Regions from separate parts of the Sulfitobacter sp. SH24 genome, predicted to be linked through region 1. Evidence: riboswitches for the same ligand, from Rfam matches in the RefSeq annotation. Region 1 holds a riboswitch; the other holds the start of a gene.
The links. A riboswitch is a leader RNA that binds a small molecule or an ion and turns the genes downstream of it on or off. The one in region 1 is predicted to bind thiamine pyrophosphate.
Positions count from the first base shown of each region.

Region 2: another riboswitch for thiamine pyrophosphate. It lies ahead of thiB (thiamine ABC transporter substrate binding subunit); the one in region 1 lies ahead of thiD (bifunctional hydroxymethylpyrimidine kinase/phosphomethylpyrimidine kinase).

Region 1 is NZ_OZ282575.1:1,329,344-1,344,836, reverse strand. It holds gene dctP (TRAP transporter substrate-binding protein DctP) at 1-468, opposite strand, end outside; gene ACSQ16_RS09205 (putative DNA modification/repair radical SAM protein) at 696-1,931, shown strand; gene ACSQ16_RS09200 (UdgX family uracil-DNA binding protein) at 1,931-3,361, shown strand; gene ACSQ16_RS09195 (SOS response-associated peptidase) at 3,358-3,996, opposite strand; gene ACSQ16_RS09190 (ImuA family protein) at 4,132-4,866, shown strand; gene ACSQ16_RS09185 (Y-family DNA polymerase) at 4,814-6,301, shown strand; gene ACSQ16_RS09180 (error-prone DNA polymerase) at 6,301-9,630, shown strand; TPP riboswitch at 9,742-9,839, shown strand; gene thiD (bifunctional hydroxymethylpyrimidine kinase/phosphomethylpyrimidine kinase) at 9,906-10,709, shown strand; gene ACSQ16_RS09170 (FAD-dependent oxidoreductase) at 10,702-11,682, shown strand; gene thiS (sulfur carrier protein ThiS) at 11,672-11,869, shown strand; gene ACSQ16_RS09160 (thiazole synthase) at 11,873-12,634, shown strand; gene ACSQ16_RS09155 (thiamine phosphate synthase) at 12,631-13,227, shown strand; gene ACSQ16_RS09150 (HesA/MoeB/ThiF family protein) at 13,224-14,186, shown strand; gene ACSQ16_RS09145 (ABC transporter substrate-binding protein) at 14,224-15,171, shown strand; gene ACSQ16_RS09140 (TenA family protein) at 15,168-15,493, shown strand, end outside.
Region 2 is NZ_OZ282575.1:3,223,467-3,238,959, reverse strand. It holds gene ACSQ16_RS18550 (KpsF/GutQ family sugar-phosphate isomerase) at 1-539, opposite strand, end outside; gene ACSQ16_RS18545 (ribonuclease D) at 536-1,150, opposite strand; gene ACSQ16_RS18540 (PaaX family transcriptional regulator C-terminal domain-containing protein) at 1,205-1,993, opposite strand; gene paaZ (phenylacetic acid degradation bifunctional protein PaaZ) at 1,983-4,007, opposite strand; gene ACSQ16_RS18530 (2Fe-2S iron-sulfur cluster-binding protein) at 4,018-5,082, opposite strand; gene paaD (1,2-phenylacetyl-CoA epoxidase subunit PaaD) at 5,090-5,638, opposite strand; gene paaC (1,2-phenylacetyl-CoA epoxidase subunit PaaC) at 5,632-6,354, opposite strand; gene paaB (1,2-phenylacetyl-CoA epoxidase subunit PaaB) at 6,387-6,731, opposite strand; gene paaA (1,2-phenylacetyl-CoA epoxidase subunit PaaA) at 6,737-7,729, opposite strand; gene pcaF (3-oxoadipyl-CoA thiolase) at 7,758-8,963, opposite strand; gene cobO (cob(I)yrinic acid a,c-diamide adenosyltransferase) at 9,207-9,812, opposite strand; gene ACSQ16_RS18495 (DMT family transporter) at 9,883-10,821, opposite strand; gene aroC (chorismate synthase) at 10,832-11,941, opposite strand; TPP riboswitch at 12,034-12,135, shown strand; gene thiB (thiamine ABC transporter substrate binding subunit) at 12,170-13,147, shown strand; gene ACSQ16_RS18480 (thiamine/thiamine pyrophosphate ABC transporter permease ThiP) at 13,123-14,679, shown strand; gene ACSQ16_RS18475 (thiamine ABC transporter ATP-binding protein) at 14,666-15,358, shown strand; gene ACSQ16_RS18470 (6,7-dimethyl-8-ribityllumazine synthase) at 15,355-15,493, opposite strand, start outside.

The DNA of each region.
Region 1 (15,493 bases):
TTCGACCGGCTTGGTCAGATAAAGGTGATAGCCAATGCCGTCGCCGCCATGGCCGAGGTATTTGGCGTTCATCTGCTCTTGGTGGATGCGGTCGACCAGTTCATAGCAGCCGTTCTCGCGCTGCTCTTGAATGGTGTTTTCCGCCAGATGCAGCGCATCGCCCGTGGGCAGCAGGTTCGGGTAATAGGCGGTGGTGTTGTTGGCGATATCGACCACACCGGATTGCACGGCGTTGCCCAATTCAAAGGGCGGCACGGCTTCGGGGCCGCCGATAAGATTGATTTGCACAACACCTTTGCCATTCTCATTGATCCACTCAACAAAGGATTCAAATTCGCGGCTGAAAGCGGTGCCAAGGGTAAAGGCCGACACGGCGCGTAGGGTGATTTCCTCTGCCTGGGCGGTGCTGGTGGTGGCAAGGGTGCTCACGGCAAAGAGCGCCGCGCTGAGCGTGGTCGTTGTTTTCATGGTCGTCTCCCAGTTGTTATCAAAAGCTCGCGATCTCTGCCCCGACGCCTTCGCATGCATATGCATAATATGTATCTGCATGTAATTGGTAGCGACAAGATTTCCCTACGTCAATTTAAACTCTCGCCCCCCTGCCCGCGCCTTTGCACAGGCGGGACCATGCGCAGATTGTCGCGGCATTAAGATAGTTTAATGACAGGCATGTCATGAGAACATATACAGAACGCATGGCGAAACAGACACTCGATCAAAAACTGGCGATTCTCAGCGACGCGGCGAAATACGACGCCTCCTGCGCCTCCTCCGGCTCCACCAAACGCGACTCGCGTGATGGCAAGGGGCTGGGGTCAAACGAAGGCAGCGGCATCTGCCACGCATACGCCCCCGACGGGCGGTGCATCAGCCTGCTCAAGATCCTGATGACCAATTTCTGCATCTACGATTGCAGCTACTGCATCAACCGCGTGTCCTCCAACGTGGACCGTGCGCGGTTCAGCGTGGATGAGGTGGTGAAACTGACCATTGAGTTCTACCGCCGCAACTATATCGAAGGGCTGTTCTTGTCCTCGGGCGTGATCCGCTCGCCCGATGCGACCATGTCCGACATGGTGCAGATCGCCCGCAAGCTGCGGCACGAGGAGAACTTTCGCGGCTATATTCATCTTAAGACGATCCCCGATGCCTCCCCTGAGTTGATCGAGGAAGCGGGCCGTTTGGCCGACCGCTTGTCGATCAATGTCGAACTTCCCACCGACACGGCGGTGCAGCAATACGCGCCGGAGAAGAAGCCCGAGCAAATCCGCCGGGCTATGGCGAATGTCCGGATGGTCAAGGACGCGAGCAAAGAGAAATCTTTCTCCGGCAAGCGCCCGCCCCGCTTCGCGCCCGCAGGCCAGTCGACGCAGATGATTATCGGCGCGGACGGGTCGAACGACGCCACGGTGCTGGGCCAATCGACGCGGCTCTATTCCAGCTACAAGCTGAAGCGCGTTTACTATTCCGCCTTCTCGCCGATCCCCGACAGTTCCGCCAAACTGCCGCTGATCCGCCCGCCCCTGCAACGCGAGCACCGGCTTTATCAGGCCGACTGGCTGCTGCGCTTCTATGATTTCCAACTGGACGAGATCACCTCCGTCACCCGCGACGGCAATCTCGACCTTGAGGTCGACCCCAAGCTCGCTTGGGCGCTGGTGCACCGCGAGCACTTCCCGCTCGACGTCAACCGCGCCAGCCGCGAGATGCTGCTGCGGGTGCCGGGGTTCGGGGTGAAAACCGTGACCCGTATCCTCGCCGCGCGACGGCATCGCAGCTTGCGCTACGAAGACCTGACCCGCATGGGTGCCTCGATGAAAAAGGCCCGCGCCTTTGTGACGGCAGGCGGCTGGTCGCCCGGTGGGCTGACCGACAGCGCCGACCTGCGCGCACGTTTCGCGCCGCCGCCCGAACAGTTGAACCTGGTCTGATGCAGCGGGTCTCGCTCCCCCCCATTGGTACGGCGAAAGCATGGCGCGAAGCGGCGCGCGGTTTTCTGGCCGCAGGTGTCCCGCCCGAGCAGATCCTCTGGGGCGATCATGCCGCCGCGCCCGATCTTTTTGTCGGCGAGACTGTGTCACCTAAAGCCGGGCAGGTCTCGGTCCCGCGCAGTTTTGTCTCGATGGCGGAAACGGCCGTCTGGCACAGCGACCCCGAACGCTTCGCCCGGCTCTATGCCTTTCTCTGGCGCGTGAAAGACGCGCCGCATCTGATGTCGGACCGGGGCGATGCCGACCTCGCCGTGCTGCGCGGGATGGAGAAGAACGTCCGCCGCTGCCAACACAAGATGAAGGCCTTCGTCCGCTTCCGCGAGATCGGTGACCCAAACGCCCCGCGCCGCAGCTTCGCCGCGTGGTTCGAGCCCACGCATCATACGGTGGAGCCCACGGCGGATTTCTTCGTACGGCGGTTTTCCGACATGGATTGGCGCATTTTGACGCCGGATGTCTCGGCGATCTTCGAGAACGGCAAACTCACGTTCCAAGAGGGCCACGAAAAACCCGACCTGCCCGAAGACGCGGGCGAGCAGCTATGGATCACCTATTTCCAGAACATCTTTAACCCCGCCCGCCTCATGGTGAAGGCGATGCAGTCCGAGATGCCCAAGAAATACTGGAAAAACATGCCCGAGGCCGCTTTCATCCCCCAGATGATCGCCGAGGCCCCCGCCCGCGCCCGCGCCATGGCCGAAGCGGCACCGACCCTGCCGCCGGTGCGGATGGACCGGGTGCAGGCGCAGCTTTCGGCCTTCTCATCCGCTTGGAACGGCCCGATGGAAGAACTGCCCGCCGCCATCCGCGCCTGCACCCGCTGCCCGCTGCATTGCCATGCGACCCAAGCCGTGCCGGGCGAAGGGCCAAACCGCGCCGATCTGATGGTGGTCGGTGAACAACCCGGCGATCAGGAGGATCTCGCGGGCCGCCCCTTCGTCGGGCCGGCGGGACAGATGTTCGACCGCATCGCCGGCGAGGCCGGGCTGGACCGCGAGGCGGCCTTTGTCACCAATGCCGTCAAACACTTCAAATTCACCGCCCGGGGCAAGCGCCGCATTCACCAGCGCCCCGAGACGCCCGAGATCGACCAGTGCCGCTGGTGGATGAACGCCGAGGTGGCGCAGGTGCAGCCGAAGCTGATCCTCGCCATGGGCGCCACGGCGGCGCAGAGCCTCACCGGCAAGGGCACGGGCATCCTGAAACGCCGTGGCACGATCGAGACGGGGCCCGAGGGCATCCCGGTGCTGATCACCCTGCACCCCTCCTACCTCTTGCGCGTGCCTGATCCCCGGGTGCGCGAGGAGGCCACGGCGCAGTTCCGTTCCGATTTGGCGATGGCGGCGCGGATGATGGCGGAGGCGGCTTAATCCTCGGGGTCGATGACCTGAAGGGCACCATCGGGCAGCGGGCGTTGCAGCTTTGGCAGGTCGGCGGTCTCGGCGCTCAGCCAGCGTTGCACCTCATCGGGCGTGGTCAGGATCACCGGCATCGCCTTGGGGTGCACGGCGCCGACCTCGGCATTGGGCTCGGTGGTCAGGAAGCCGAAGAGGTTATCCGTGGTCTCCCCGTCCTTGAGTTTTCGCACGCTCGTCCATTGCGTCCAGACCCCAGCAAAGAAGGCCAGCGGACGGTCCTCGCCAAGCGCGAACCAGATCGGGCGCGAGCGTTCGCCGGGGCGGTTCAGCGGCTCGGAAAAGGCGGTGAAAGGCACGACGCAGCGATGCTCCGGCACCAGCCAGCGCCGCCAATGCGGCGAGGCGATGTTGCGGATGTTGGTGACGCCGCGGTCGGTCTTCTTGCCCTTGAGCGCAAAGGCCGGGGACGGCATCCCCCACCGCATCATACTCAGCACCGGGCCGCTATCGCCGTGGCACACCACCGGGGCGGCATAGTCGGGGTAGATGCCGGGCATCGGCGGCAGGTTGCCTGTTTGGTCGTCGATGCCGTCGAACCAGCCGCGGATCGCGGCCTGCCCCTTGGTCAAGGAATAGAGATTGCACATCGGTTGGCCCCCTTGCCGTCGTCTTGGCCCATTAGATGCGGTTTTGCCCGCGCCCGGCAAGGGTCACAGGAACTTTGACAGCGCCGCAATTGATGATTTATAACTAGAACAAAATATGAACATATGGAGTCGTGCATGACAACCGATTCTACATATGGGCAGGTCCTTACCCTGCCGCGGCGGCTGCCGTCGACACCCCCCGAACCGGGGGTTCTGGCAGCACATGCGCCGCTGACGGATGTCTTTCCGGGGGCTTTTGCCACGGCCCCGGCCAGTGCCTTCGTGCTGTCGCTGCTGCCGCGTGGCAAGGGGCCGGTGCTTTGGGTGCAGGACTTTCTGTCGCGGCGCGAGAATGGGGCACCCTATACGCCCAGCTTGCGCGGTTTCGGGCTGGAACAACCGGTGCTGCTGGTCACCGTCAGCCACCCGCGCGATGTGCTTTGGACGATGGAGGAAGGGGCCGCCTGTGCGGGGCTTTCTGCCGTGATCGGCGAGGTGCACGGCGGGCCGGAGGTGCTGGATTTCACCGCCACCAAACGGCTCTCGCTTCGGGCCGAGGCCTCAAATGTGCCGCTCTATCTCATTCGCAGCGGCGATCCCGGCGGCTTGAGTGCGGCGCGAATGCGTTGGCGCATTTCCTCGCTGCCCTCACAGGCCCATCCCTACGATGCGCAGGCCCCCGGCGCGGCCCGCTGGGATTTGGAACTGTTTCGCGCGCGTGGCCATGCGCCGGGACGTTGGGTGGCTGCCCATGACCCCGACAAAAGCCAAAGCCCCCGCACCGCGGATCGTCTCCGTCTGGTTCCCTATGCTGACGATGGAGCGGTGGCGCCGGGTGATCGCCCAATACCGCAGCGTTCCGGGGGATGAGGTGCCCGTCATCCTGTCGCGCGACGGAACCCATGGGCCGGTGGTCCATGGGCTGAGCGCTGCCGCCACGATGCGCGGGATCGAGGCGGGCGCGCGGGTGGTCGATGTGCAAGCCATTCACCCCGATCTGCATGTTGAGCCTGCGGATCTGGAGGGCGATGAGGCGCTGATCCAACGGCTAGTGCATTGGGCGCGGCGCTGGTGCCCTTGGACGGCGCGGGATCAGGACCACGGCCTGCTGCTGGACGTGACCGGCTGCACCCATCTGTTCGACGGAGAGGCCGCGATGCTGCGCGACATCCGCAGCCGTTTTGCGCTACAGGGGCTGACCGCGCGGGTGGCCATGGCCCCCACCCCCGGTGCCGCGCAGGCACTGGCACGCTTCGGCTCCGGCGCGCAGATCTGCGGGGCCGAGGACGTGGCCACCGCCCTCGCCCCCCTGCCCGTCGCCGCCCTGCGGCTGGATGCGCAGACCACGCGGCTCTTGGACCGGCTTGGCCTCAAGACCATCGGCGCGCTGAGCGATCTGCCCCGCGCCGCGCTGATGCGGCGCTTTGCCAGCCTCAAGCCCGATCGCAACCCGTTGATCCTGCTCGACAAGGCCCTCGGCAAGGCCCCCAACCCGCTGAACGCCCCGCCGGACCACCGCCATTTCATAACCCGCAGCCGCCTACCTGAGCCGGTGATCGACCCCGCCCCACATCTGCCCGCGCTGGTCGAGGATCTCTGCGCACAACTGGCCAGGGCGGAACTGGGCGCACGGCGGCTGCGGCTGACCGTCTATCGCATCGACGGCGACTGGCGCGGCCTTGGGGTCGCCACCGCCCGCGCCAGCCGGGACGCCGCGCATCTGCGCAGACTGTTCGACGGCAAACTTGAAAACATCGACAGCGGCTTTGGCTTTGACCTGCTGACGCTGGAGGCGCTGGCCAGCGAACCGCTGCCGCTGATGCAAGACCACCTCGACGGCAAACGCGACCCTTCGGCGGATGTGGCCGGGCTGCTCGACCGGCTCGCCGCGAAGCTGGGCGCGGACAAGGTCAACTGGCCGCAATGGCGCGAGACCCATAAGCCCGAACGGGTGGAGCAACGTGTCGACGCCCTGCACGGCACCCCCACCGCTGCACCCGCCTTGCTGCGCGACCGCCCGCTGCGTCTGCTGACCCCCGCCGAAGAGGTGCGCGTGATCTATGCCGTGCCCGAAGGCCCGCCCTCGCAGTTCAACTGGCGGCGCGTCACCTATAAAACCACGCGCCACACCGGCCCCGAACGCATCGCGCCCGAATGGTGGCGCGACCGCCCCGGCACCCGTCTGCGCGATTACTACAAGGTGGAGGTCGAAGGCGGCCAGCGTTTCTGGCTCTACCGCGAGGGGGTGATTTATGACGGTCGCGGGGCCGAGCCGCGCTGGTTTTTGCATGGGCTCTTTGCCTGATGCCCGAGCAAGAAGGGCATAAGCGCCGAACGCTGGGCGAAGACGGTTTTGCCGCCCCGCCGCGGGCGGAATACGTGGAGTTTGGGCTGGCCAGTTGCTTTTCCTTCCTGCGCGCCGCCTCGGACGCCGTCGATCTGGTCGAGACGGCGCATCACCACGGCTACGACAGCCTCGGCATCGCGGATCACAACACGCTGGCGGGCGTGGTGCGGCTGCATGTGGAGGCGGAAAAGGCGCATGTCCGCCCCCTGATCGGCGCGCGTCTGGTGCTGCTCTGCGGGACTGAACTGCTGGCCTACCCGCAGGACCGCGCCGCCTATGCGCGGCTCTCGACGCTGCTATCGGCGGGCAAGATGCAATCGGTGGACGGCGAATGGCAGCAAAAGGGCGAGACCCATCTGACGCTGGAGATGCTGCAGGGGCATGCCGAAGGGCTGCACCTCATCGTCATGCCGCCCGAAAACCTTGATGTCTTTGCCGCTGGCCTGCCGCGTCTGGTGAAAGCACTGCCGGACATGCGGCATGTGGGCGCAAGCTTCCTTTATCGTGGCGATGACCGGGCCCGGATCAACCGCTTGGACTCACTGGCCCGCGCCCATGGGCTGAGGATTTTGGCCACCAACGACGTGCTCTACCACGCCCGCCACCGCCGCCCGCTGCAGGACGTGATGGTGGCGATCCGCGAAGGCGTGATCGTGCCGAAAGCGGGCTACCTGCTGGCCGCCAATGCCGAGCGGCACCTGAAATCGCCCGAGGCGATGGCCCGCCTCTTCACCGACTGGCCCCATGCCATCGCCGAGACGCGCCGTCTGGCGGACAGGATCACCTTTCAACTGACTGATCTGGCCTACGAATACCCGCATGAGATCGTCCCCGATGGCCGCAGCCCGATGGAGGAATTGGCGCGGCTGACATGGGAAGGTGCCGCCCGCCGCTACCCGCAAGGCGTGCCCGAGGCGGTGACCAAGACGATCGAAAAGGAGTTCGCCCTCATCGCGTCCAAAAAAATCGCCCGCTATTTCCTGACCATCTACGACATCGTGCGCTTTGCCCGCGAGGAAGCTGAACCGCCGATCCTCTGCCAGGGGCGCGGCTCTGCGGCCAACTCCGCCGTCTGCTTCTGCCTCGGCATCACCTCGGTCGACCCGGCGGTGCACAACCTTCTGTTCGAGCGGTTCCTGTCGGAGGAACGCAACGAGCCGCCCGACATCGACGTGGATTTCGAGCATGAGCGGCGCGAGGAAGTCATCCAGTACATGTACGGCAAATACGGCCGCCACCGCGCCGGGCTCTGCGCCACGGTGATCCACTACCGCCCGCGCTCGGCCATTCGCGAGGTCGGCAAGGCGATGGGGCTTAGCGAAGACGTGACCTCGAAACTCGCGGGCACGATCTGGGGCAGTTTCGAGGGCCAGATGGACGACGCCCGCACCCGCGAGGCGGGGTTGGACCTGTCAGATCCCTATCTGCGCATGGTGCTGAAACTGGCCTCCCAGATGATCGGCATGCCGCGCCACCTATCCCAACACGTCGGCGGTTTCATCCTGACCGAACGCCCCCTGACCGAGATCGTGCCCATCGGCAACGGCGCCATGCCCGAGCGCAGTTTCATCGAATGGGACAAGGACGACATCGACGCGCTGCAAATCTTCAAGGTCGATATCCTCGCCCTTGGCATGCTCACCTGTATCGCCAAATGTTTCGATCTGATCGAGGCGCATTACGACCGCCCGCTGGAACTGGCCACGGTCCCGGTGGAGGACCATGAGGACGACGCCACCGGGCGACCGACCTACGACATGCTCTGCCGGGGCGACAGTCTGGGGGTCTTTCAGGTGGAAAGCCGTGCGCAGATGGCGATGCTGCCGAAACTGCGCCCCCGCGTCTTCTACGATCTAGTGATCGAAGTCGCCATCGTCCGCCCCGGCCCGATCCAAGGCGATATGGTACACCCCTACCTGCGCCGCCGTCAGGGGATGGAGAGCGTGGTCTACCCCGCCCCTGGCCCAGCCTATCCGCAGGACGAACTCTTCAGCATCCTCAGCCGGACGCTGGGCGTGCCGATCTTTCAAGAACAGGCGATGAAGATCTCTATCGACGCGGCACAGTTTTCCCCGACCGAGGCGAACGAGCTGCGCAAGGCCATGGCCACCTTCCGCTCGCGCGGGACCATCGAAAAGCTGCAGGACAAGATGGTGGGCCGAATGACCAACCGCGGCTACGATCCCATCTTCGCGCAGCGCTGTTTTGACCAGATCAAAGGCTTCGGCGAATACGGGTTCCCCGAAAGCCATGCCGCGAGTTTTGCCAAGCTGGTTTATGTGTCTTCATGGATGAAATGCCACTACCCGGCGACCTTTGCCTGCGCGCTGCTGAACTCCCAGCCGATGGGATTTTATGCCCCCGCCCAGATCGTGCGCGATGCGCGTGAGCATCAGGTTGAGGTGCGCGCGGTTGATGTGAACTTCTCGGACTGGAACTGCACGCTGGAACCCTGCGGCGACGGTTTTGCCCTGCGGCTGGGGCTGCGCATGGTGGACGGGTTGCAGGAAAAAGCAGGCGCGCGGATCATGCACCGGCGTGATGCGCCGTTCGCAGATGTCGAGGACCTCAAGAGCCGCGCGGGCCTCGACGCCAAGGCGATCCGTCAACTGGCCGCCGCCGACACGATGCGCAGCATGGGGATCGACCGACGCCAAGCGCTCTGGCAGGCGCAAGGGCTGCGCGACGCGCCCGCCTTGCCGATCTTTGACCATGCCGAGGCCGCGGCTCAGGGGCCGGAGCTGGAAGTCACCCTGCCGGTGATGCCAAAGGCCGAACAGGTCGTGGCCGACTACCAAACCCTGCGGCTGTCGCTCAAGGCGCATCCGATGTCCTTCTACCGCTCCAGCCTCGCCGCGCAGGGGTTTGCCTCGGCCCGCGATCTGGCGCGCATGGGCCATGGGCGACGGGTCAAGCTCGCCGGGCTGGTGCTGGTGCGGCAAAAGCCAGGCAGCGCCAAGGGGGTGTGTTTCATCACGCTGGAGGATGAATGCGGCGTGGCGAACCTCGTGATCTGGCCGAATATGTTCAAGCTTTACCGCCCCACGATCATGTCGGCGCGGCTTCTGGTCGTCGAAGGGCGCGTGCAGACTGACGGACGAGTGATCCACGTGGTGGCCGATAGGTTGGAGGATCGCTCTGACCGGCTGGCGGACCTGTCGAACGCACCGATGCCCGGCATCACCACGCGGGGCGATCACCCTACCAATCCGCTGCCCGGTCAGGTGGCCATGCACGGCCATCCGCGCGACGCCAAGGTGATCCCCAGATCGCGGGATTTTCATTAACGAATTCTCATGTGATGCATGAGATATGCAGCACAACCACATGATATAAAAAGAAAACTAATAAATAACAGATCCCCTGTTGACCCTATGAACGCCCCTCGCTAGCCTGCCCGCAATCCGTTGGGGTGCCGCAAGGCTGAGAGGTGAAAAACCGACCCATCGAACCTGATCCGGGTCGTACCGGCGTAGGGAACGGAACCAAGCATCGGCCCCGCGCGGCCCGTCGTTTATCCCGTATCCACACGCCCTTGGCCCATCTGAAGAATGGGGGCCAAATGGCGTTTCAAGCACTGACGATTGCGGGTTCCGACAGCGGCGGCGGGGCGGGGATTCAAGCCGATCTCAAGACCTTCAGCGCGCTTGGCGTTTACGGGGCCAGCGTGCTCACCGCCGTGACCGCGCAGAATACCCGCGCGGTCACTGGGGTCGAGATGATCTCTCCCGCAATGATCCGCGCACAGATGGCGGCGGTCTTTGATGATCTGGCGATCGGTGCGGTGAAAGTGGGCATGTTGGGCGATCCTGAAACGATCACCGCCGTAGCTGAGGGGCTGGCGGGCTGCGCCGCGCCTGTGGTGCTTGACCCGGTGATGGTGGCAAAATCCGGCGATGCGCTGCTCTCTGCCGAGGCGGTGGCGACACTGCGTGACCGGATGCTGCCCTTGGCCCATTTACTAACGCCAAACCTGCCCGAAGCCGCGCGGTTGCTGGACACGCAAGAAGCCACCGATGAGGCCACCATGTTGGAACAGGGCCGCGCCCTGCTCTCTGCCGGTCCCGGCGCGGTGCTGATGAAGGGTGGGCATGGCAAGGGGCAGACCTGCGTCGATCTGCTGATCACCGCGGATGAAACCCTGCGCCTTTCCGCGCCCCGCCAGCACACCGCCAACACCCACGGCACCGGCTGCACACTTTCCGCCGCCATCGCCGCGGGGCTGACGCGGGCGCAGACGTTGCCGCAGGCCGCGCAGGCCGCCCATGCCTATCTGCAACGCGCCATTGCCGCTGCCGACACCCTCAACATCGGCAGTGGCCATGGCCCGGTGCATCATTTCCACGCGGTTTGGCCCCATGAGTGACGTCACCATCATCGGCGCGGGCGTGGCCGGGCTCTGGGCCGCTCGGGCCTGTCTGGCGCAGGGGCTGCGGCCAAGGCTCGTCGACCGCAAAGGCACGCCCGGCCCGCATGGCTGCTCATGGTGGGCGGGCGGTATGCTCGCGCCCTTCTGCGAAGGGGCGCTGAGCGAGCCTGCGGTGGTGACCCACGGGCGACGTGCCGCGGTGCTGTGGTCTGAGATTACCGAGGTCACCCATAGGGGCACGCTGGTCCTCGCCCCGGAACGTGACCGCGCTGAGATCCAGCGGTTCGCCGACCGGACCGACGGCCACAGCACTTGCGACGCGGAGGCCATCGCGGCCCTAGAACCGGACCTCGCAGGGCGTCATCGGCGCGGGCTGTTCTTTGCCGAAGAAGCGCATCTGAACCCGCGCCAAGCGCTGCATGATCTGTCCGAAACGCTCACCGCCCAAGGAGTGAAGGTCGAGACCACGCCCCTCACACCTTCGGAGGTCACAGGCCCGGTGATCGACTGCCGAGGCATGGCCGCCAGCGCCGACCTGCCCGGCCTGCGTGCGGTGCGCGGCGAGATGATCCTGCTGCGTGCGCCTGAGATCACCCTCACCCGCCCGATCCGCCTGCTGCACCCGCGCCACCCGCTTTATGTGGTGCCGCGTGGCGACGGACTTTACATGCTGGGCGCGACCCAGATCGAGAGTGCCAGCCGCGCCAAGATGACGGCTCGGTCGGCGCTGGAATTGCTCTCGGCGGCCTATGCGCTCGACCCGCGCTTTGCCGAAGGGGAGATCGTCGAGATGGGCGAGGACCTGCGCCCGGCCTTTGCCGACAACCTGCCCGGCATCGTGCAACGCGGTGCAGTGCTGCACCTTAATGGATTGTTTCGGCATGGATTTTTGATGGCTCCGGCCTTGGCCGAACAAGCGGCGGCCTTTCTTGCAACAGCGACAACGGGGGATTTATTTCGTGAAAATTGAAGTGAACGGCGAAGCGCGTGAGGTCGCGGCCGCGCAGCTTGATGCGGCATTGGTGGAGCTTGGCTGGGGCGAGGCGAAAGTCGCCACCGCGCTCAACGGCAGTTTCGTCCCCGCAGGCGCGCGGGGTGCGACGACGCTCAGCGACGGCGACCGGCTCGAAGTGCTCAGCGCCATGCAGGGGGGCTGAGCGATGCGCGACTTTTACGGCACCACCCTGCCCCTGCCCCTGATGCTAGGCACCGCGCGCTACCCCTCGCCCGCGGTGATGGAGGCCGCCTTTCGCCAAAGTGCCGCCCCGGTTGCAACCGTTTCGCTGCGCCGCGAACAGGGCGCGGGTCAGGCGTTTTGGGACATGGTGCGCGGGCTTGGCGTGCATCTGCTGCCTAATACCGCCGGTTGCCATTCCGCGCGCGAGGCGATCACCACGGCACAGATGGCGCGGGAGTATTTCGGCACCAATTGGATCAAGCTGGAGGTCATCGGTCATGCCGACACCCTGCAACCCGATCCCTTCGGGCTGGTCGAGGCCGCCGAGGCGCTCTGCGCCGATGGGTTCGAGGTCTTCCCCTATACCACAGAAGATCAGGTGCTGGCTGCCCGACTGGTCGATGCGGGCTGCCGGGTGCTGATGCCTTGGGGTGCTCCAATCGGCTCCGGGCTGGGGCTGAACAATCTCCACGGGCTGCGCAGCCTGCGGGCGGCATTTCCCGATGTGGCAATGGTGATTGACGCAGGTCTCGGCCTGCCCAGCCATGCCGCGCAGGCGTTGGAGCTGGGGTTCGACGCGGTGCTTTTGAACACCGCCGTGGCCGAGGCCCGTGACCCCGCCGCCATGGCCGAAGCCTTCGCGCTGGCCTGCCGCGCGGGGGCGCTTGCCGCCGCCTCCGGCCCGATGGGCCAGCGCGATATGGCGGTGCCCTCCACCCCCGTGATCGGAAAGGCTTGGCTATGACCCTGCCGCGTTTTTATCCTGTTTTTGACAGTGCTGCATGGGTTGCGCGGGCGGTGCCTTTGGGCGTGAGGCTGGTGCAGCTTCGCATCAAGGATGCACCTGAAGAGGTGTTGCGGAGCGAGATCACCACCGCGCTTGACCTTTGCCGTCAGCACAGTGCGCAGTTGGTGGTGAATGACCATTGGGAGATGGCGATCGAACTGGGGGCCGACTGGTTGCATCTGGGCCAAGAGGATCTGGACGTGGCCGACATCCCCGCGATCCGGCGCGCGGGGATGAAACTGGGCCTCTCCACCCACGACCACGCAGAGCTTGACCGTGCGCTGGCCCTCGCCCCCAATTACATCGCGCTTGGCCCCGTCTATCCGACGATCCTGAAAAAGATGAAATGGACCGAACAGGGGCTTGACCGGTTAACCGAATGGAAAGCGCGGATCGGGGATATCCCGCTTTGCGCCATCGGCGGCATGTCAGTCGCCCGCGCGCCGGGGGCCTTTGCCGCCGGGGCCGATACGGTGGCGGCGGTCACGGATATCACCCTTCACGCCAACCCCGAGGCGCGGATGCGCGAATGGCTTGAGGTAACGGCATGAGCCGCTATGCCCGCCAGACCGTTCTGCCGCAGGTCGGTGCCGAGGGACAGGCTCGGCTGGCTGCGGCGCGGGTTCTGGTCGTTGGTGCCGGTGCGCTGGCGGTGCCGGTGCTGCAATATCTCGTCGGGGCCGGTGTTGGGCAAATTACGTTGGTCGATGGCGATGTGGTGGCGATGAGTAACCTGCACCGCCAACCGCTCTACCGCATGGATGATATCGACAGGCCCAAGGTCAGTGCCGCCGCAAAGGCCATGGCAGCACTGAACCCCGAGGTAACGGTTATGCCCCGCGCTGAATGGCTCACCCCCGCCAATGCGCCCGCATTGCTTGCGGAATGCGATATCGCCCTCGACTGCGCGGATACGTTCGCCGCCAGCCTGACGCTTTCGGATGAGGCCTTGGCACAGGGCAAACCGCTGATCTCGGCTTCGGCGCTTGGGCTGTCGGGCTATGTTGGCGGCTTTTGCGGGCCTGCCCCCTCTCTCCGCGCGGTTTTCCCTGATTTGCCGCAGACGGCGGCCACCTGTGCCACGGCGGGCGTCTTGGGCCCCGTGGTGGGAATGATCGGCGCGGCGCAGGCGCAGATGGCGCTGTCGGTGCTGCTGGGGCTCGCGCCCTCCCCGCTTGGGCAGCTGATGATCTGGGACGCCGCAAATTGGCGCATGTCGGGCTTTCGATTTGACGGCGCACCCGAGCCTGAAACGCTGACACCTTTCATAGCCGAAAGCCAGATCACCCCCCGCGATCGGGTCATCGACCTGCGTGCCGAAGCGCCCGCGCCTTTCTCACCCCAAGCGTGCCATGTCCCGCCCGATGCGCTGCCCGACATGCCGCTACCGCCCGACACATCCCGCATCGTGCTCGCCTGCCGCACCGGCCTGCGCGCGCATCACGCAGCCAGCACCCTTCGCACCCGCTGGCCGGGCGAGATCGCCCTGCTGGCCCTGCCTAGCGCCTAATCCTTTTCTGAACAAACATTATATTGGAGCCTTTCCCTTGAAAAATATCCTCGCCCCCCTTGCCCTGACCCTCATTGCTGCGCCTGCGCTGGCCCAGGATAAAATGACCGTCATGCTGGACTGGTTCATCAACCCCGATCATGGGCCGATCATTCTAGCGCAAGAAAACGGCTATTTCACCGATGCGGGGCTGGAGGTTGAACTGATCTCCCCCGCCGACCCGAATGAGCCGCCGCGCATGGTCGCGGCGGGCCAGGTCGATCTTGCGGTCTCCTACCAACCAGAACTGCATTTGGCCCAGCGCGAAGGGCTGGACCTGCGCCGTGTCGGCACGTTGATTGAGACCCCGCTCACCTGCCTTGTCGTCCGCGCCGATGGCCCGGTGCAGGAGATGGCCGATCTTAAAGGGCGCAAAGTAGGCTTTGCCGTGGCGGGCGTGCAGGAGATGCTGCTGGACGCGATGCTGAGCAACAATGGTGTGGACCCCTCAGAGGTTGAGCAGATCAACATCGGCTGGTCGATTTCCCCCGCCCTGATGTCAGGCCAAGTTGATGGTGTAATTGGCGCCTTCCGCAATTTCGAGTTGAACCAGATGCAGATCGAAGGCCATGAAGGCCGCTGCTTCTATCCCGAAGCCGAGGGCGTGCCAGCCTATGACGAGTTGATCTACGTCGCCCATGCCGAAAAGATGGACCGCGACATGATCGCCCGTTTCCTGCGTGCCACCGAACGGGCCGCTGCCGATATCGTGAATGATCCGACCGCCAGCGGAGAGGTCTTCTTTGCCTCTGACGCCGAACTGCGTAACGAGTTGAACACCCGCGCATGGGTAGACACTTGGCCGCGTTTCGCCACCCGCCCCGCTGCCGTGGACCATGGGCGCTACGATCGCTTTGAGACCTTCATGCAGGAAAGCGGCGTGGTTGAGACGACAATCCCAGCCACCGATCTGGTGGTGGATGTGACCGCGAAGGCCAAGCCATGACGGCCACCGACTATGGCCGAGCCTTTGCCGCATGGCGCGCTGGGGCCGGACAGGATTGGCGGGATTACACCCGCCATGCCTTCGTCGAAGGGCTGCGTGACGGCACCCTGCCACAGGCGAGCTACCTGCATTACCTGCGGCAGGATTACGTCTTTCTCATCCACTTCGCCCGCTCTTGGGCGCTGGCTGCAGCCAAGGCGGAAACGCTGGATGAGATGGCCGCCGCCAGCGCCACAGTTCATGCGCTGGTTCATGTCGAGATGCCGCTGCATGTAGAAACCTGTGCAGCCCACGGCATCGACCGCGTGACGCTTGAGGCCAC
Region 2 (15,493 bases), 1.4 Mb from region 1:
TCGGCGGTGAAGGCGCGGTTCTCCATCAGGGCCACGGCCACCGCATCGCCCATCGCCAGCGTCAGCGTCGTCGAAGTGGTGGGCACCACGCCGGTGCCGCAGGCCTCTGCCGCGCGGGGCAGTTCCAGCACCACGTCACTGTGACGTCCAAGGCTGCTGTCGGGGCGGCTGGTGATGCCGATGAGCGGGATCGCATAGCGGCGCGAATAGGCGATAAGGTTCGCCAGTTCCGGTGCCTCGCCCGAGTTTGAAATCGCCAGCACCACGTCGGCGGCGGTGATCATGCCCAGATCGCCGTGGCTTGCCTCTGCCGGGTGCACGAATTGTGCGGGCGTGCCGGTAGAGGCCAAGGTCGCTGCGATTTTGTTGCCGATATGGCCCGATTTACCGATGCCAGTAACGATGATGCGGCCCTTGCAGGCGCGCATCAGATCAACGGCGGCTCGAAAACGATCATCAAGGCTCTCGGCAAGCTGGATCAGCGCATCGGATTCGCAGCGGATCACGCGGCGGGCGGTGTCGAGGAAAGGTGTGTTCATGTGTGTGCGAAGATGTCCGTGTCCGGCCATCCCTCCAGATCCAGCTTGGCGCGCACCGGCAGGAAATCGAAACAGGCCTGCGCCATGTCCATCCGACCTTCGCGTATCAGGCGTTTGTTAAGTTCATCGCGCAGACGGTGCAGATACAGCACATCCGACGCGGCATAGTCGATCTGCGCTTGGGTCAGTTTTTCGGCCCCCCAATCGCTGGATTGCTGCTGTTTCGAGATGTCGACACTCAGCAGTTCTTGGCAAAGTTTGGCAAGTCCGTGCCGGTCTGTGTAAGTGCGCACCAAACGGCTGGCGATCTTGGTGCAATAGACTGGTGCGGCGGTGGCACCAAAGGTGTTGAGCATCGCGGCGATGTCGAAGCGACCGTAGTGAAACAGCTTCAGCACATGGGGATTTTCCAGCAGTGCGCAGAGGTTCGGCGCCTCGGTCTGGCCCTTGGCGACCTGCACCAGATGTGCGTGACCATCGCCGCCCGACAGCTGCACAACGCAAAGTCGGTCGCGGTGCGGGTGGAGGCCCATCGTCTCGCAATCAATGGCGACCATCGGCCCAAGGTCGAGGTCATCCGGCAGGTCATTCTGATAGAGGAAATTTGTCATGCCGTCGTCTATACCGCGCTTGCCCGCCATGGGAAAGCAGCGCTTTGCACAGGCTCATCCCGCTGCTGAGGTGGCGGCTAAATCTTGCAAGGCGGGCTGGGGATAGCGGCGCAGCATTTGATCGACCAGCAGGTGGCACTGGTAGCCGGACCAATTGGGTCGGATCACCCCACCGGGCAGGGCAGGGTGTTTCAGAGCCAAGCGCCGCCAGTTGTGCACGATAAGGCAGCGCAGCACGGCAACATCAACTGCGTCCATATGGCGGACGCGGGCCAGTTCATTTTCGGTCGTCGTCAGCGCGACAAGCAATGCGTCATATTCTGATTCAAGTTCCGCAGGCTCTACAGCGCGGCGCAGCCAATCGGGCGGGGTTTCTCCGCGCAGGGCAAGGCAGCCTTCAGGTGCTTTGCCGACGGGCCCTACATAGGCGCGTGGCAGGGCAGGGATGAACCCGGCGGCGCGCAGGGCGGCATCCGTCTCGCGCCCGTTCTCTTCGGTCATCACCATCTGCCAAGGCTCTAACAAATCAGGTGGCGCGGCATAGATGCGGGGGCTGGCGGCGGCACTTTCCGCGCGACCCTGCGCGGTCAGACTATGCTGGCTGATCCGGCCCACTTTATGGGACTGCAACCAGCCGTCATTCCGCAGCCTGTGCAGCGCCACGCGACTTGCCTCTGGCCGCACGTCGAGTGCCCCCATGATCGTCGATAGGACCGGTCCGTCGATCGCATCACCCTCTCCCTGCGCCAGATCGCCGAAAAGGCTGACCATCAGCGACCAGACCCGCTGGCCACCTAGGCTAGAGAAGGCCGCGACGGCGGGAAGGGTAGAATCAGAGGGCATTCATCGTCAGCAGGTCATATTCCGCGACCGCCTCCTCGCGCTGGTTTGTCAGGGTCACATGCCAGCGCACCTCGCCATATTCCTCGTTGCGGGGGGTTTTGTGTTTGACACTTAGCCGCACCTTCATGCTGTCCCCGGCAGAGACAGGTTCAAGGAAGCGAAGATTGTCGAGACCCGTATTGGCCAGCACCGGACCCGGATCAGGCTGCACGAACAGACCCGCAGCAAAGCTGAGCAACAGGTAGCCATGTGCCACGCGGCCGGGGAAGAACGGGTTCGCGGCGGCGGCCTCGTCGTCCATATGGGCATAGAACGTGTCGCCGGTGAAATTGGCGAAGGTCTCAATATCTTCGAGCGAGATTTCGCGGGACTTGGAATAAAAGGTCTCGCCCAAGTCCAACTCAGTGAAGCGGCGGGTGAAAGGGTGGTCGCGGTCGGTGATCTCTTCCGCACCCGGAACCCACTGTTTGCCGATGGCCGTCAGGATGTCGGGGCTGCCCTGAATAGCGGTGCGCTGCATGTAATGCATCACGCCGCGAATGCCGCCCAGCTCTTCGCCGCCGCCTGCGCGGCCCGGCCCGCCATGCACCATATGCGGCAGCGGGGAGCCGTGGCCCGTCGCCTCACCCATGGATTTGCGGTTGTTGAAATAAAGCCGCCCGTGGAAGGCTGCCGAGCCCTTGGTCAGTTCGCGCGCGACTTCACCATCGTTGGTGATGATGGAGGCCACTAGAGAGCCTTGGCCGCGGTTCAGCAGCTGTGTGGCATGGGCCAGATCGCGGTAGGGCATGAGAGTGGAGACAGGGCCGAAAGCTTCGGTGTCATGCACGCGCTCGGCCTTATCCGGATCGGCGCAATGGAACAGCATCGGCGGCAAGAAGGCGCCCTTGTCGCGGTCCGCGCCTTTCACGGTAAAGTCTTCAGGGTCGCCGAAAATCCGCTCCGCCTCGGCACTCAGCAGCGCGACTTTCTCCAATACGTCACGTTTCTGACTGTTGGAGACCAGCGCCCCCATGCGGGTATTTTCATCTCGCGGGTCGCCGATGATGGTTTTCGCCAACCGTTCTGAGAGCGCTGAGATCACCGCGTCGACCTGTGCCTCTGGCACCATGACGCGGCGGATCGCGGTACATTTCTGACCTGCTTTGGCAGTCATCTCACGCTGCACTTCTTTGACGAAGAGGTCAAACTCCGGCGTGCCGGGCGTGGCATCGGGGCCGAGGACAGAGGCGTTAAGGCTGTCCTGCTCAGAGGTAAAGCGCACCGAGTTTTGCAGCAGCTTCGGATTGCTCCGCAGTTTCAGCGCGGTGTCAGCAGAGCCAGTGAAGGCCACGGAATCCTGACAATCAAGGTGGTCCAGCATATCGCCCAGACCGCCGCTGACCAGTTGCAGTGCGCCTTTGGGCAGCAGCCCGCTGTCCAGCATCAAGCGCACACAATGTTCGGTAACATAGCAAGTCGCAGTAGCCGGTTTCACGATCGCCGGGACACCTGCGAGCAGGGTCGGGGCGAGCTTTTCCAACATGCCCCAGACCGGGAAGTTGAAGGCGTTGATATGCACCGCCACGCCCTGCAGCGGGGTGCAGATGTGGCGGCCCATGAACTGCCCTTCGCGGCCCAGTTGCTCGGGCGCGCCGTCGAGATAGACATGCGCGTCCGGCATCTCGCGACGGCCTTTGGAGGCGAAGACCAGCATGGTGCCGATGCCGCCGTCCACGTCGATCTTGTGGTCCGAGAGCGTGGCGCCGGTGTCGTAGCTCAGGTCATAGAGCGCCTGTTTGTGCTCCATCAGGTGCAGCGCCAGCGCTTTGAGCATCCGCGCGCGGTCATGGAAGGTCATCGCGCGCAAGGAAGGGCCGCCGTGCTCGCGGGCAAAGCCCAGCATCGCCTGCACATTCAGCGCATCGTTTCCGGCTTGGGCGATCACTTCGCCAGTGATGGCGCTGGCGATGTTGCGGGCGCCCGCGCCCGGGGCCAGCCACTCGCCTGCTGCGTAACTGTGAATATCGCGCATGTCGGCTCCTTTAGTGTGTGTCGTAGTCGATGGTGAGCGTATCGCTCAGCGGGTAGCTCTGGCAGGTCAACACATAACCGCGCTCGACCTCGTAATCCTCAAGCGCGTGGTTCGAGATCATCTCGACCTCGCCCTCAAGCACCTTGCCCATGCAGGTCGAACAAACCCCGGCCTTGCAAGAGAACGGCGCTTCCTGACCGTTCTCTAGTGCGGCTTCCAGCACCGATTGGCCCTTCTGCATGGTGAAACTGCGCCGGGCGCCGTCGATGATGACGGTGATTTCGGTGCCCTTCTGGCCCTCGCTGCGCTTGGCCATTTCCTGTTTCGCCAGACGGCCCTGCTGGCTTTCGCTGAACAGTTCGAACTTGATCTGTTCCTCGCTGAGACCATTGGTCTTCAGCGCCTCGGCAATCGCCAGCATCATCGGCTCCGGTCCGCAGATGAAGGCGGTGTCGATCGTGTCGATCTGGATCCAATGCTTGAACAGCGCGTTGCATTTGTCCTGATCGACGCGGCCCTCGAAGAGCTCCATGTCCTGCCCGGATTCGAGGATGTGGATCACCGTCAACCGCCCCATGTAGCGGTTCTTGAGATCTTCAAGCTCCTCGCGGAACATGATCGTGTTCACCGCGCGGTTGGCATAGACCAGCGTGAAGGTCGAGTTCGGCTCGCGTTTCAGCACAGTCTTTAGGATCGAAAGCACCGGCGTGATGCCCGACCCGCCCGCAAACCCGAGGTAATTTTTCGCCACCTCCGGCTCGATCGCGGTGAAGAATTTTCCCTGCGGCGGCATGGCGTGGAGCGTATCGCCGACCTTCAAGTCGGTATTCGCATAGGTCGAGAATGCCCCGCCATCGACGCGCTTGATCCCGACCTTCAGCTCGCCATCGTCCAGACCTGCGCAGATCGAATAGTTCCGGCGCAGCTCGGTGCCGTCGAAGTCTTGCTTGAAGGTCAGGTATTGGCCTTGGGTAAACGCAAAAGCTTCGGGGTTTTCCGGCTTCAGCGTCAGCACCACCGCATCGCGGATGGTGTGGTGGATATCAGTCACTAACAGGGGGTGAAACTGGCTCATCGGGGCCTCAGATACATTTGAAATAGTCGAAGGGTTCACGGCATTCGGTGCAGCGCCATTGCGCCTTGCAGGGGGTCGAGCCGAATTGGCTGATCCGCTCCACCGCGGTGGATTTGCAGTGCGGGCAATGTTGCGGCCCACCGGCGGGGCGGGGTGGCGCGATGCCGTAAGATTCCAGCTTGGCACGGCCAGTGTCACTCATCCAATCGGTGGTCCAAGGCGGAGAAAGCTGCCGTTTCAGGTTCAGGTTTTCGATGCCGTGGTCGCGCAACGCCATCTCGATATCTAGGTTGATGATGCTGGTGGCCGGGCACCCCGAATAGGTCGGCGTGATGGTCACAACCAGAGTATCGCCGTCCCATGCCACATCGCGGATGATGCCGAGATCGGTAAGCGAAATGGCCGGGATCTCCGGGTCCGGGATCGCCGAAAGCCATGCCCAAACCGTCTCTAACGCGGGCTTTTCAGCCAACGCGGCACCGCGCGGGGCGGTATCGCGCACCACCCCCGGCACCGGCGCGGCGGCCGGGCGGCTGTGGGGCGCGGATCTTACCATGTGGCGTCCGGGTAGGCGCGCTGCAGCCACTGCATCTGGGTCAGCATATGGCCCAGATGCTCGCTGTGCCGTGCGCCGCTTTTCCCGCCCCTATGGGCAAAATCATCTTCGGGTTTGGTCAGGGTCGCTGCCGCGAGCGTGTCCCGGACCAGTTGGTCGTAGCCAGCGCGCAGGATGGCTGGATCAGGGGCGATGCCCGCATCTTTCATGGCAGCGTCGACATCATCGCCGAGGAACATCTCCCCCACATATGGCCAGAGCAGATCCAGCGCCGCCTGCATCCGACGATGGCTTTCCTCGGTCCCGTCGCCAAGGCCGATCACCGTGTCGGAGGAACGTTCGAGGTGGTAGGTGACCTCTTTGGCGGATTTCTCGGCAATGGCGGCGATCTCTTTATCGCTGGAATCGATCAATGCGGTCAGTTGCGCCAGATGCCAAGCGTCGAACAGGAACTGCCGCATCATGGTTTGGCCGAAGTCGCCATTGGGCTGCTCGACCAGCAAAACATTGCGAAAATCCCAAACATCGCGGCGAAAAGCCAGCTTATCGGCGTCACGCCCCGCGCCCTCGACCTCACCCGCCATGCCCAGCCACAGCTGCGTTTGCCCGATCAAGTCGAGCGCCATATTGGCCAGCGCTATATCTTCTTCCAGCACCGGAGCCGTGCCGCACCATTCCGAGACGCGGTGGCCCAGCACAAGGGCGTTGTCGCCCATGCGGCAGAGGAATTCGAACTTAGGATCGGTGCTCACATCGCCCCCACTTCGTCGGGAATGTCGAAAAAGGTCGGATGACGGTAAACCTTGTCATTGGCGGGCTCGTAAAGCGCGCCTTTTTCCTCGGGGGAGGAGGCCGCGATGGCGCTGGCCTCGACCGCCCAGATGCTCACACCTTCATTGCGGCGCGTATAGACGTCGCGGGCGTTCTTGATCGCCATTTCCGCGTCTGCCGCGTGCAGGCTGCCGACGTGGCGGTGGCTCAGCCCGTACTGACCACGGATGAAGATTTCCCACAGCGGCCATTCGGTGGAGCGCGCCTTGCCGTGGGGGGCGGCCTCGGTGCCTTTGTATTCGCTGGATTCAGGGCTGCTCATGTCGCTTACTCCGCTGCCATTTGTCTGCTGCGCTTTTTCTCGGCGTGGGCCAGAAGCCCCTCGCGCACCCAACGGCCTTCGTCCCAAGCCTTGTTGCGCGCCGCCAGCCGTTCGGTGTTGCAGGGGCCATTGCCCTTAAGCACCTGAAAGAACTCTTCCCAGTCCGGCTCGGCGAAATCGTAATGGCCGGTCTCTTCGTTGAACTTCAGGGTCTCGTCGGGGATGGTGAGGCCGAGGTATTCAGCCTGCGGCACCGTTTCGTCGACGAACTTTTGGCGCAGCTCATCATTGGTGTTCATCTTGATCTTCCACGCCATCGACTGCGCGGAATGGACCGAGTCTTTGTCCGAGGGGCCGAACATCATCAGCGCCGGGAACCAGAAACGGTTGAGCGCGTCTTGGGCCATCTTGCGCTGTGCTGCCGTGCCCTTGGCCATCTTCATCATGATGTCGAAGCCTTGGCGCTGGTGGAAGCTTTCTTCCTTGCAGATCCGCACCATGGCGCGGGCGTAGGGGCCGTAGGATGTACGCTGCAAAGGCACTTGGTTCATGATCGCGGCGCCGTCGACCAGCCAACCGACCGCGCCCATATCGGCCCATGTTAGGGTCGGATAATTGAAGATCGACGAGTACTTCATTTTCCCCGACAGCAGGTCGCGGGTCATCTGGTCGCGGGTCACGCCGAGCGTCTCCGCCGCGCAATAGAGGTAGAGGCCGTGGCCCGCCTCGTCCTGTACCTTGGCCAAGAGGATCGCCTTGCGCTCGAGCGTCGGAGCACGTGTGATCCAGTTGCCTTCGGGCAATTGGCCGACGATCTCGCTATGCGCATGCTGGCCGATTTGGCGGATCAGGTTCTTGCGGTAGCCGTCGGGCATCCAGTCCTTGGGCTCGATCTTGCCACCCGCATTGATGCGCTCCTGAAAGGCGCGCTCTTCGGGGTCCATCTCGTCGAGGGATTTGATGCCCTTGCCGGTGGATTTGATCATCTGTGCATACATCGGTCTGTTCCTTTCCGGGAAAGAAGTCTCAGCCTGCGTTTTCGAGGATCAGTGCCACGCCCTGACCCACGCCCACACACATTGTACATAGCGCGTATTTGCCGCCTGTCCGCTTGAGCTGCAGCGCCGCCGTCATCACCAGACGTGCACCAGACATGCCCAGCGGGTGGCCGATCGCGATGGCACCGCCATTGGCGTTCACATGGGGTGCGTCATCTGGCACGCCGAGCGCGCGCAGGGTAGCGAGGCCTTGGGAGGCGAAAGCCTCATTCAGTTCGATCACGTCCATCTGCTCAATGGTCAGGCCCGCACGGTCCAGCACCTTGCGCACCGCGGGGATCGGGCCGATGCCCATGACGCGCGGCTCGACACCTGCGGCAGACATGGCAACAACGCGGGCGATGGGGGTGAGGCCGTGGTCTTTCACGCCTGCCTCAGATGCCAGCAGCATCGCTGCCGCACCGTCATTCACGCCAGAGGCGTTGCCAGCAGTCACAGTCAGGTCAGCGCCATTGATGCCGCGCAGCTTGGCGAGTTTATCCGGCGTGGTGCCGGGGCGGGGGTGCTCGTCACGGTCGACGATTACGTCGTCGCCTTTCCGCTGCGGGATCGTGACGGGGGTGATTTCCTCGGCAAAGAGGCCCTTTTCATCCGCTTCGGCCCAGCGTTGCTGGCTGCGGGCGGCGAAAGCGTCTTGGTCTTCGCGCGACACATCATGGTCGGCAGCCACATTGTCGGCGGTTTCGGGCATGGAATCCACGCCGAACTGCGCCTTCATTTTGGGGTTCACAAAGCGCCAGCCGATGGTGGTGTCATAGACCGCATTGCTGCGCGAAAACGCGGTTTCCGCTTTCGGCATGACGAACGGGGCGCGCGACATGCTCTCGATGCCACCGGCGATGGCCAGATCCATGTCGCCGGCGCGGATCGCTCGGGCGGCGGCGCCGACGGCATCCATGCCACTGGCGCAGAGCCGGTTGATCGTGGCACCCGGCACGTCGACGGGCAGGCCTGCCAGCAGGGCGGCCATGCGCGCGACGTTGCGGTTGTCTTCGCCCGCTTGGTTTGCGCAGCCCATGATGACATCATCGACACGCGCCCAATCCACCGAGGGGTTCCGCTCCATCAATGCCTTCAACGGGATCGCGGCCAGATCGTCGGCGCGAACCGAAGAGAGGGCGCCGCCGTAACGTCCAATGGGGGTGCGCTGCGCGTCGCAGATGAATGCCTGCATGGGGGTACTCCTGTTGTTGCTACGCAATTTACACAGCAGGGCGATTCGGTTCAATCAAAATGTTACGGAATAGAACTGAGGCGTTGATTTCGGTAACATGTCGCGGTGCAGAGAGGCCATCGGCGGCAGAGACCCGCGCCGTATGGTGTGGTCATGAAACGCCGGATCGCGAGAGAATTAAAAGAAGGCCGCCCTTGGGTAAGGACAGCCTTTGGTATCTTCAGAAATGCAAAGCGAGGGGGGTTAGTAGTCAACACCGCGCTGCGCTTTGATGCCCGCTTTAAACGGATGTTTGACCTCAGTCATCTCGGTCACCAGATCGGCATAGTCGCAAAGCTCGGGCCGGGCGTCGCGGCCTGTCAGCACGACGGCGGTGCGCTTGTCGCGCGCGTCGAGCCCGGCGATCACGTCTTCGATCTTGAGGTATTCATAGCGGATGGCGATGTTGATCTCATCCATCACCACAAGGTCATAGTCCCCGCTCGCCATCATTTCGCGTGCCTTGCCGAATGCAGCTTCGGCGGCGGCGATGTCGCGGTTGCGGTCTTGGGTGTCCCAGGTGAAACCTTCGCCCATCGTGTGCCATGTCACCTCGTCCAGCTGTTCAAAGAACAGCCGTTCGCCGGTCTTCCATTTGCCCTTGATGAATTGCACCACGCCGACGCGCTGTTTCCATCCAAGGGCGCGTACGACAACGCCAAAAGCAGAAGAGGATTTGCCCTTGCCTGGCCCTGTGTGAACCAGCACCAGACCCTTGTCCGGGTCTTGCAGCTCGGCCACCTTGGCGCGCTGCTCGGCCTGACGCTGCTGCATCTTTTCCTTGTGATCTTTCGGATCCGCGTCGCTCATCGGTCATCTCCTCTATCCGGTTTCGGGGCACCATAGGCAGAGGGCGAGCCGGGCGAAAGCCCGCATTAGATCATGCCTTCGGATCGGTAACAGACCGCGCCTTGCCGCGCTCCATCCCCAACTGCCGCTCGCGCCAGATCACCAGCGCGCCCGCGCTGATCACCAGCGCCGCGCCCGCCAGCATCATCATCGTCGGCAGTTCGGCAAAGAAGACATAGCCCAGCACGATGGCGAAAAGCATCGAGGTATAGTCATAAGGCGCGAGCATTGAGGCCGAACCAAAGCGATAGGCCGAGGTAATCAAAATTTGCGCCACTCCGCCAATCAGCCCGGCCAGAACCAAGAGGCCGAAGGTTTGCAGATCCGGCATGACCCAACCAAAGGGCAGGGTGCAAAGGGCCAGCAGCGACGCGGTGCAGGAGAAGTAGAAGACGATCGCGGCGGTGTCTTCGTTCTGCACCAGCTGGCGAATGTGGATCTGCACAAGGCTGCGCACCATCGTCGCCATCAGGATCAACAGCGCGCCAATGGTGGCCGTCTGCTCCATCGTGCCGATATTGCTGAACCGCGGCCAGAGGATGATCATCACGCCCACCAGCCCCATCGCGACGGCGGTGACGCGGATCAGGCGGATCTGCTCGCCCAGCAGCACGGCGGCAAGGATGACGGTAAAAATCGGCGTGGCGAAACCGATGGCGGTGACCTCTGGCAGGGGCAGCAGGCCAAGGCCAGTGAAGGTCAGGCCCATCGCAGTAGTGCCAAACAGCCCGCGCCAGACATGGCCCATCGGGTTCTTCGTCTTGAGCCCGCTTTTCAGTTTGCCGCGTTGTGCCAGCCAGATCAGGATCACCGGAATGGCAAAGAAAGAGCGGAAGAAGACGGACTCGCCCGCGGGCACGTCGTCGGCTAGCGACTTGATGATGGCCGACATGCAGGTGAAGAGCAGGATCGCCGTGATTTTCAGCCCGACGCCAAGGGCGGGGCGGGCGGAGAAATCATCGACTTTCATGCTCTGGTCCTCATGCTTCGGGGCCGATCCGTCCGCGGTTGGTGCCGATCTGCCCGCGGTGCAGCAGGAGGTGATCCAGCAACACACAGGCCATCATCGCCTCGCCCACGGGCACCGCGCGGATGCCGACGCAAGGATCGTGGCGGCCCTTGGTGATGATCTCGGTTTCTTCGCCCTGTTTGGTGATGGTGCGCCGTGTGGTCAGGATGCTTGAGGTCGGTTTGACCGCGAAACGCACCACGACATCCTGTCCGGTGCTGATGCCGCCCAAGATACCGCCCGCGTGGTTGGAGGAATATTCCGGCCCCTCTGGCCCCATGGTGATCTCGTCCGCGTTCAGCTCTCCGGTCAGCATCGCGGCTGACATGCCTTCGCCAATTTCCACGCCTTTGACGGCATTGATGCTCATCATCGCGGCGGCCAGATCGGTGTCGAGCTTGCCATAGACCGGCGCGCCGATGCCCGCAGGCACGCCGCGCGCGGTGACTTCGATGATTGCACCGACGCTGCTGCCCGATTTGCGCAGCCCGTCGAGATACGCGGCCCAGTCGCCTGCCGCCTTGGCATCGGGTACCCAAAACGGGTTCTGCTCGATCTGGTCCCAATCGAACGCATCCCGGTCGATCTTATGTGGACCCATCTGCACCATATAGCCGGTGATTTTCAGGTTCGGCGCCAACGCTTTGATCGCCTCACGCGCCAGACCGCCCGCCGCCACCCGCGCCGCCGTCTCGCGCGCCGAGGAACGCCCACCCCCGCGATAGTCGCGGATGCCGTATTTTTGGAAATAGGTGATGTCGGCGTGACCGGGGCGGAACTTGTCCTTGATGTCGCCGTAGTCTTTTGAGCGTTGATCAGTGTTCTCGATCATTAGTTGGATCGGGGTGCCTGTCGTGACGCCCTCAAAGGTGCCCGACAGAATCCGCACCTCATCCGCCTCACGCCGCTGCGTGGTGTATTTGTTCTGGCCCGGTTTGCGCTTGTCCAACCACTGTTGGATCATGCCCTCGTCAATCGGCACGCCGGGGGGGCAGCCATCAATCGTGGCGCCAAGGGCGGGACCGTGGCTCTCGCCCCATGTGGTGACCCGGTAAAGATGGCCAAAGCTGTTGATCGACATGGGCGGACCTCCTGTTGTCAAACCCTTAGCCGGGGCAGCGCCCTGCCTCAAGGGGATTTGCCTTGCCAATTGTGTGGGGGGCATCTACCCCTGACGCTACCTCGGGGGGCCTTTGGGCTGAGATGTGCGTGTTGCGCGGACCCGTTGAACCTGAACCGGTTAACACCGGCGGAGGGAAGGTCCGGACAGACATCCACCTTTTACCTTTCGCCGCAAAAGGAGGATGCAATGAAGTATCTTACACTTGCTGCGGGCGTCATGGGCGCATCGGCTGCATGGGCGGAGACGCCTGAACTGACAGTCTATACCTACGACAGTTTCGTCACCGAATGGGGCCCCGGCCCGGCCATCGAAAAGGGTTTTGAGGCCGAATGCGGCTGCGATCTGAAATTTGTCGGTATGGGCGATGGCGCGGCCTTGCTGGCACGGCTGAAGCTCGAAGGCGCACGCTCTGACGCGGATATCGTGTTGGGCCTCGACACCAGCCTTGTCGCCGCCGCCAAGGAGACAGAGTTGTTTGCGCCGAGCGGGTTGCAAGCCGAATACGACCTGCCGATCATTTGGGAAGATGACGTCTTCGTCCCCTATGACTGGGGCTATTTCGCCTTTGTCCACGGCACCGATCTGGACGCGCCCGGCGATTTCAAAGCGCTGGCCGAGAGCGATCTGAAAATCGTGATCCAAGACCCGCGCTCTTCGACGCCCGGCCTGGGGCTGCTGATGTGGGTCAAGACGGCCTATGGCGATGAAGCGCCCGAGGTTTGGGCGGGGCTGGCGGATAATATCGTGACGGTCACCAAAGGCTGGTCCGAAGCCTACGGTCTCTTCCTCGAAGGCGAAGCCGATATGGTGCTGAGCTACACGACTTCCCCCGCCTACCACCTGATCGCGGAAGAGGATGACAGCAAGGCTGCCGCGCTCTTTGACGAAGGCCACTACATGCAGATCGAAGTGGCGGGGAAACTTGCGGGGTCGGATCAGCCGGAACTGGCGGATCAATTCCTGCAATACCTCGTCTCTGATGCCGCACAGTCGGTGCTGCCGACGACCAACTGGATGTATCCTGCCGTGACGCCTCAGGATGGTCTGCCCGAAGGGTTCGACGGGATGATCCAGCCCGGTAAGGCGCTGTTGGTGCCCAATGCCGATGTACCTGCGCTCCGGGAAGAGGCCTTGAACGAATGGCTGACCGCGCTGTCGCGCTAAGCAACAAGACGGGGCTTTTCGCCGCCGCTCTGGTCGCGGGCCTGATCCTCGCCGCCTTGGTCGCCGTTTTCATGGCGGCCGATGTGGCGGCGGGGCTGGGGGCCGCGGATTGGGCGGCGGTGCGTTTTACCGTCACGCAGGCGGTGTGGTCGGCGGTGTTGTCCGTTCTGCTCGCGGTACCGGTCGCGCGGGCCTTGGCACGGCGGCGGTTCTGGGGGCGGGGGGCGTTGATTACGCTACTCGGCGCGCCTTTTATCCTGCCGGTGATCGTGGCGGTGCTGGGGCTGCTGACGGTCTTTGGCCGTTCGGGCGTGCTCAACCAGTTTGGTGCGGCTCTAGGCCTGCCGTCGGTGTCGATCTACGGGCTGCACGGCGTGGTTCTGGCCCATGTTTTCTTTAACCTTCCATTGGCGACACGGCTTTTGCTACAAGGCTGGCAAAGCATCCCGTCCGAGCGGTTTCGGCTGGCCGGACAGCTACAGATGACGCCCCGCGCGCTGTTTCTGACGCTTGAATGGCCGATGTTGCGGCAGGTGTTGCCCGGGGTGGCGGCGCTGATTTTCGTGATTTGCCTGACAAGTTTTGCCGTGGCCCTGACACTGGGTGGCGGGCCGCGCGCGACGACGATCGAGCTAGCGATCTATCAAGCGTTTCGGTTTGATTTTGACCTTGGGCGGGCGGCGCTTTTGTCGGTAGTGCAGCTTGTGCTCGCGGGTGCTGCGGCGGTTGCGGCGCTTTGGCTGATCCCGCCGATCAGCATGGGCGGCGGGCTGGATCGCCCCCTGCGCCGCTGGGATGCGCGGGGCGGAGGGCAACGGGTGTTGGATGGGGTGGTAATTATGCTCGCTGCCTTGTTTTTGCTGCTGCCTCTAGGGGCTGTGATGCTGCGCGGGTTGGTTGGTTTAGGACAACTGCCGCCTTCGGTTTGGCAGGCCACGTTGAACAGCGTTCTGGTAGCGGGGTTGAGCGTGGCGGTGCTGGCCCTGCTGGCGCTGCCGATGGCGGGTTGGATCGCCACCCGGCGGCGCGGCGGGGTGGAGGCGATTGGCCTGATGGGGCTCGCCGCCTCTCCGCTGATGATCGGCACGGGCTGGTTCATTCTGATCAACCCGGTGCTCGACCCGGCGCGGCTGAGCCTTCCCGTTACGGCCCTCGTGAACGCGCTGATGGCGTTGCCCTTCGTGCTGCGCATTCTGGTGCCGCGGCTGCGTGAGACGTTGCAGGATTATGGCCCGCTGACGCAGACCCTCGGCATGAATGGTTGGGCCCTGTGGCGTTTGCTGGTTTTACCGCGTTTGCGCCCGCAACTGGGCTTTGCCGCCGGGCTGACCGGGGCGCTGTCGGTGGGGGATCTCGGCGTGATCGCGCTGTTCGCCGATCAGGACCGTGCGACGCTGCCCTTGCAGATGTACCGTCTGATGGGCGCCTACCGGATGGAGGCCGCAGCGGGCGCGGCGCTGTTGCTGCTGGTCCTGGCGCTGGCGGTGTTTTTCGTCTGCGACAAATGGGGGCGCTGGCATGCTGACGCTTGAAAAGATGCGCATTGAGAGGGGCGATTTCAGCCTCACGGCCGATATGACGCTGGCGCAGGAGCACAGCTATGCGGTGATCGGCCCCTCGGGGTCGGGTAAGTCGACCCTGCTGGCGGCGATCTGTGGGTTTGTGCCGGTGGCGGCGGGGCGGTTGTTGCGGGAGGGGGAGGAGATCACCGAACAGCATCCCGGCCAGCGCGGCATGACGATGCTGTTTCAGGATAATAACCTGTTCCCTCATCTTACTGTGCGTCAGAACGTTGGCCTTGGCCTGCGCCCTGACTTGCGGTTGAAAGCGGCGGATCGGGAGGCGGTCGATGCCGCCCTCGCGCGGGTGGGGCTGAGCGATCACGCCGCCAAACGCCCCGGCGCGCTGTCGGGTGGGCAGCAAAGCCGCGTGGCGCTGGCGCGGGTGCTGGTGCAGGCGCGGCCTTGGGTGCTGCTGGATGAACCCTTTGCCGCGCTTGGCCCCGCGCTGCGGGTCGAGATGTTGGATTTGGTCCAAGACCTCGCCCGCGAGACCGGGGCGGGGCTGATCATGGTGACCCATGCACCGGATGACGTGCGCCGCATCGCGGATGAGGTGATCTTTGTCGAAGGCGGGCGCGCCCATGCGCCGGGACCGGCGGTGGAATTGCTCGACAACCCGCCACCGGCCTTGCGCGCCTATCTCGGCTAGGCGGCGGAAATTTTTGAAATTTCCGCGCCGTTTTCTTTTGAAGAAAACGTGTTTAGCGCCTGGGTCATGCCAAGGGCGGCTTGAGCGGCCTCGCGACCCTTGGTGACGAAGTGGTCGCGGTAGATCGCGTTGTGA